Regions from separate parts of the Paraburkholderia sp. GAS41 genome, predicted to be linked through region 2. Evidence: predicted binding sites of a transcription regulator. Region 2 holds the regulator's gene; the other holds the start of a gene.
What was found. Region 2 encodes FNR, which switches genes on or off when oxygen is low (the NO sensors DNR and NnrR bind a similar motif). Its sites were predicted from a motif close to TTGATNNNNATCAA; they were not measured.
Positions count from the first base shown of each region.

Region 1: a site for FNR is predicted at 1,397-1,410, ahead of P3T43_RS28365 (oleate hydratase). Genes of this name have one in related genera too.

Region 1 covers NZ_JBNDMK010000026.1:17,779-20,891, forward strand. The annotation lists gene P3T43_RS28360 (PAS domain-containing sensor histidine kinase) at 1-966, shown strand, start outside; gene P3T43_RS28365 (oleate hydratase) at 1,531-3,113, shown strand, end outside.
Region 2 covers NZ_JBNDMK010000044.1:15,422-18,534, forward strand. The annotation lists gene P3T43_RS33965 (SUMF1/EgtB/PvdO family nonheme iron enzyme) at 1-1,018, opposite strand, end outside; gene fnr (fumarate/nitrate reduction transcriptional regulator Fnr) at 1,150-1,908, opposite strand; gene P3T43_RS33975 (FadR/GntR family transcriptional regulator) at 2,191-2,880, shown strand; gene P3T43_RS33980 (MFS transporter) at 3,037-3,113, shown strand, end outside.

The DNA of each region.
Region 1 (3,113 bases), on a different contig from region 2:
TTACTGATCGATGCTGTACAGGATTACGCGATTTTCATGCTCGGTCCGGCGGGCCGTGTAGCGAGCGGGAACAACGGCGCCCGCAAGATCAAAGGGTATTCCGCCGACGAAATCGTCAGGCGCCATTTTTCGCTCTTCTATACGCCGGAAGACGTCGCCGCGGACAAGCCGGGCCGTGAACTGACCCTTGCTGCGGCGCGCGGCAGGGCGGAAGATCAGGGCTGGCGCGTACGCCAGGACGGATCGCGTTTCTGGGCGGACGTCACGATCACCGCAGTCTATGACCCGTCCGGCGCGTTACTCGGCTTTGCCAAGGTCACGCGCGATATGACCGAACGCGTGCGGCTTGCCGAACTCGAGCATGCCATCGAGCTATCCGCGCAGATTCAGAGTACGCGCGAAGACGAGCAAAAACGCATCGCCCGCGAATTACACGACGATCTGGGCCAGCAACTCACGGCGCTAAAAATGGGCATTGCGGCGTTGGAAGGACAACTGACAGCCAGCAACGAGAGCCCTGCCGCGCTCGCCGCAACGGGCGACCTGCAACGGCAGATCGACACCATGATGGCATCGCTGTGGCGGATCGCCTCCAACTTGCGCCCGCCGATGCTGGACGACCTCGGTCTGGCCGCTGCGCTTGAGTGGCTTGCTGACGACTTCACGCATCGCTACGACGTGAAGACCACCGTTCAGGTTCACGTTGACGATGCCACACTCACGGAATCTGCCTCCACCGCGATTTTCCGCATCGTGCAGGAAGCGCTGACAAACGTGGCGAGGCATGCCCACGCAAACGAAGTGCGGATTGCCATTTACGCGGGCGCGGATACCTGCACGGTACGCATTGAAGATGACGGCCACGGCGCCGAGATCGACGGCGAGCGCAAACCACGCTCGTTTGCGGCTCAGATGCACCATCCAGGCCAGCGAAACGGCGAAGCCGGCCACCATGCATACGTATAACGCCCGGCCCATCTGATGAAGCATGGGCGAGTCAACGGCCAGTTCGAGATAAAAGGCGGGAATGGCGAGCAGGCTGGAGCCAAACAGGATCCACTGCAACCACCGCCATGTGCGCACCGACCGTGCGTCGTCATGCGGATCGACACCACCCAAGCCGGCTACGCGAAAACCATCGTTCATCTCGCCAACGCCTCCGAGGTTACAACGCTCAATTGCGACGCCAATCCCGTCCGGCCCCCGTTCATGACATCGCCGCTTCGGTAATCGGAAAAACGCCACCTGCTGCTCCAGCGTATGAGTTCGGCCCCGGCGGACTTTGATACGGATCATAAGGTTTCGAGATGTGCCGACACACAGCCTGCAAACGCCAGCAGCACGCGAACCAGGTCGCGCGATGTAAGGCAATCGGGCACGCCCTGATGACCGCTGCTTGATCCAACTCAATCCGATCGCCGGCGCCGCGGGTATGTTGGATCGATGTCCGGTGTGCACATTCGGGCAGCCCGCGACATTCGGTTGGCGACGAACATGAAAAGGAACATCGACGTGCAAAACTCTGACCCGATTCCCGAACGGTCCCTCACCGCTGAAGTTGATAGCTACGATGCAGAGGACGGCAAGTTCTACCTCGTCGGTGGCGGCATCGCTTCATTAGCGGCGGCGGCCTTCCTTATCCGCGATGGGCACGTACGCGGTTGCGACATCACGATTCTGGAAGCGCTCGACAAACCTGGCGGTAGCCTCGACGGCTCGGGTTCGGCGGAAAGCGGCTACATCGTGCGCGGCGGCCGCATGCTCGAAAGCAAGTATTTGCGCACCTATGATCTTTTCTCATCGATACCGGCGCTGGACGGCAGCAAAAGCGTCACGCAGGAAATATTCGAATGGAACGAAACCATCAGCACCTCGTCCAGGTCGCGGCTCGTCAGAAACGGAAAACGCGAAGACACGCCCTCTTACGGGCTGGATGAACATGACCTGCTGACGCTGGGCCGCCTGTCGATCGAACCAGAAGTGATGCTCGGCAACAGCCGCATTTCCGATCATTTCGATGTGTCTTTCTTCGAAACCAATTTCTGGTTGATGTGGTGTACGACGTTCGCGTTCCAGCCGTGGCATAGCGCGGTCGAGTTCCGGCGCTATCTCCTGCGCTTCGCCCATATGTGCTCCGGATTCAACCAGTTGCACGGCATCATGCGCACGGTCTACAACCAGTACGATTCGATGATCCTGCCACTGCGCCGCTGGCTGGACGAGCATGGCATTGCGTTCCGGCCGAACACTCAGGTGACCGATCTGCTGTTCGACGAAAGCGGCGCGGAGAACCGCGTCCGCGGCATTGTCTGTGAAACCGCGCATCAGCGCCTCGAGATACCGGTCGCGACAGCAGACAAGGTCATCGTCACACTAGGATCGATGACCGCCGGCTCCAGCCTGGGCAGTATGGATCACCCCGCGCCTTTGACTACCGTCGACAGCACGGGCGCCTGGCCCTTGTGGAAGACGATCGCCGCGGGCCGGCCCGAATTCGGTCACCCGTCCGTTTTCGCGGATCATATCGACGCGTCGAAGTGGCTGTCGTTCACGGTCACCTTGCGCGACCCGGCGCTGTTTCGGCGGATCCGCGACCTGACCGGCAATATGCCGGGTGAAGGCGGCCTGATTACCTTTCCCGAGTCAAGTTGGCTCGCGTCCATCGTTTTGCCGCATCAGCCGCATTTCATCGGTCAGCCTGCGGACGTGCAGGTGCTGTGGGGCTACGGATTGCGGGTCGACCAGCCCGGCGATTTCGTCGGGAAGCCCATGTCGGCATGCACCGGCCGCGAAATTCTGATCGAAATTCTTGGTCATTTGCGGATCGAAGCAGACGCAGCGCGCATTCTCGAACACGCCAACTGCATTCCCTGCCTGATGCCGTTCATCACGAGCCAGTTCATGCCACGCAGCCAGGGCGACCGGCCGCATGTGAGCCCTGACGGCTGGCAAAATCTTGCGTTCACGGGGCAGTTCTGCGAGCTGCCCGACGATGTTGTCTTCACCGTCGAATACTCGGTTCGTTCAGCGCAGAACGCGGTGTACGCGTTACTCGGACTCGATCTTGCCGCGCCAGACGTCTACAAAGGCCAGCACGATCCGCGAATCGTGTA
Region 2 (3,113 bases):
CCGCATGTGGCGTACCGTGCGCCGCGCGTTGCCATTGCGCCTCGGTCGGCAATGCTTTGCCGGCCCAGCGGGCATAGGCGCTCGCTTCGGCATGGCTGACATACACCGGCCAGTCGAGCGGCAACGGGATCTCGTCGAACATGGTGCGCAGCAGCCACTCGCCGTCGCCTTCGCGTTGCGACCATCCGGCGGGTTGAGCGATCTGCACGGACTCCTTCCAGACCCAGTCCTTGTCTTTCCACCAGCCTCGCTGGCGGTATCCACCGGCCATGACGAATTCGAGGTACGCACCGTTCGTCACCATGTAGCGGTCGATTTCGAAAGCCGGCACGTCGACGTGCAATTCGCCGAACTCGTTGTCCCAACCGAAGCGGCCGCTCTCGCGCGCCATGCCGAGCACGGCGCAGCCTGCCGGGACCGTGACCATCGGCGCGTGATCGACATCGCTGACGCGATCGGCGCGCACGCTCTGGCGATAGCGCGAGCCGGGATCCTGACCATCGCCGGGCGGGGCGATCTTCTGCGCGAGCGGCAACTGATGCAGCATGTACGCGAGGGTTTCGGCGTGCATCAGACGATGCTCGATGGCGACGTTCAGCAGTTGCCCGGCCGAGCCGGTTTGCGCGCCATTGCCTTGAGGCTGGCCGTCGACATGCAATGCGGCGAGCTGACGATCGATCTGCTCGCGCGCTTGCTGGCCATAGGCCCGCACGCTTTCCAGCGACGGCCAGTCGGCCGGTACGTCGGTCGGCAAACCGCCGTCGACGGGATCGATGCCGAACGCGAACAGCGTATCGAGCGCGGCATCGAAGGCGGGCAACGAGCACAGCCGCTCGTCGAACAGATTGCGGTCGAACGCTTCGAGATGCCCGATATAGAACACGATCCGGTGACGCTCGCGGATCGGCCGTTCGTACAGGTACTCGGGTTTGACGGTGGAGAAGAGGGTGTCCGTAATGTGACGCGCGTCGATCAGGCGCTGGACTAGCGGATGATGCGGGGCGGGGTCGCGATTCATATCGCCGGGTCTCCGTGAGGGGGACAGTTTGAAGACTGTACCTGCTCGCAGGACGCATGCCAAGGCGCAGCACCGGCAAACGCGCGTGGCAGGCCCGCCCGGCAAGCCAGAGGAGGCCGGTGCGAGCGCCTTTAAACCTGCCGCAAACCTTCGATATCGACGATACGGATGAACTTGCCTTGCGTGTCGATCAGACCGCGCTTTTGAAATCTTGACAGGGTGCGGCTGACTGTTTCGAGCGTCATGCCCAGATAGCTGCCCATGTCCTCCCGCGTCATGCGCAGATTGAATTCCGCCGGGGAGTAGCCGCGCTTCGCGTTGCGCTCCGAGATATCGAGCAGGAACGCGGCCACCCGTTCGTCGGCGGACAGCGAGCCGAGCACCAGCATCTGCGCAGCCTCGCGGACAATCTGCTCGCCCATCAACCTGAGCAGACGCTCCTGCATGGAGCCGACTTCCCGGCACAGGCGCTTGAGCGCGACGTACGGAACGATGCACACCGTGCTGTCTTCGAGCGCGGTCGCACTGCAAGCGTGCGTGTCGTTGCTGATGCCGTCGAGGCCGAGCGCCTCGCCCGCGAGGCGCAGGCCGGTCACCTGTTCGCGGCTGTCGCGGTGCGGCAGGGTGGTTTTCAGGGAGCCGGAGCGCACGGCGTACAGATTGTCGAACCTGTCGCCCGCACGGTAGAGCGTCTCGCCGCGCCGCACCGGGCGCGCGCTACAGATCAGCGCTTCGAGCTTTGGCAATTCGTCGGCGGAGAGGCCTTGCGGCATGCACAGTTGCCGCATCGCGCAACTCGAACACCGCGCTGTGCTGCGCACGACAGGGCTCGGGCTCGCATCAGAAACACGGCGGGCGGCGGGGCGGACTACCGGGGTGGGCGCAAGCATGATGCACGACCGTTTGTAAGGTAACGAGACGATTGTCCCACCAGGGTCAAGCGCCGCTTAGCGGCAAAATGACGCGCGAATGATCGCCGAGGTAGCGCGGCGTTGTAGGGATGTCAATCAAACACTTGTCAAATTTCTGTCCATGGGGTCATATAGTCGCGGCGCCGCCCAGTCGGCTTTTGCGGGCGTCGATATGGCTATTTGTCTAATTTTTAAGCAAGCGATGCACGCTGTTTGCCTTACAATCGTGCTCTATTCTGACAAGCTGACCCTCCATCGATGATGAACGAGCGCAAATCGACGGGCTTGCCCGACAAGATCTACGGCGACATCCTGAACCGCATACTCGAAGGCGAGTACAAGGAAGGCGAGCGCCTGCCTACCGAGCACGCACTCGCCGAACGGTTCGAAACCTCGCGGCCTACCGTGCGTGAAGCGCTGGCCCGGCTGCGTGCCGACGGCATCATCGTCACGCGGCACGGTTCCGGGACCACGGTCGCCCGCCGGCCCGATCCGGATGTGCGCCGCTTCGCGCCGCTCGAGACACTCTCCGATATCCGCCGTTGCTACGAGTTCCGCATCGTCACCGAAGCCGGGGCGGCCGAACTCGCAGCGGAGAAGGCCGAGACCGAAGACATCGCCGCGATCCAGCACGCGTGGGACGAACTGGAGCGCATCGTCGAGACCCAGGGGATCGGCGCGAAGGACGATTTCTCGTTCCATCTCGCGGTCGCGCGGGCGTCGAAGAATCCGTTCTTCATCACCGTGATGTCGTTCATCGAAGAGCAGATCGTGTTCAGCATGAACCTGTCGCGCAACCTGTCGCTGGTGAAGACGGTCGAGCGGCAGCGCCTCGTGCAGGCCGAGCATCTGGCCGTGCTCGAAGCGATCCGCCGCAAGGACGGTCCGGCGGCGGGTGTGGCGATGCGCAAGCACCTGGAAAACGCGCTCGAGCGGATGTTCGGCTCCTGAGTGGCGTCGTGTTGCCGGGCCGCGTCGAACGCGGCCCGATTTGTCTAGTCGGTCCGGCCTCGTGTCTGGCTTTTTCATGCCCTCTGTCACGCGCTCAGCCGCATCGTTCCAGTGAATTCTCCCCGCCCCCTGCCGTTCCGTGATGCGCTGCTGGCGATGCTCGGCATCGCCCTCGTCAACATGCTGGTCGCGCTCGATCAGACCGTGGTCAGCACCGCGTTGCCGTCGATCGT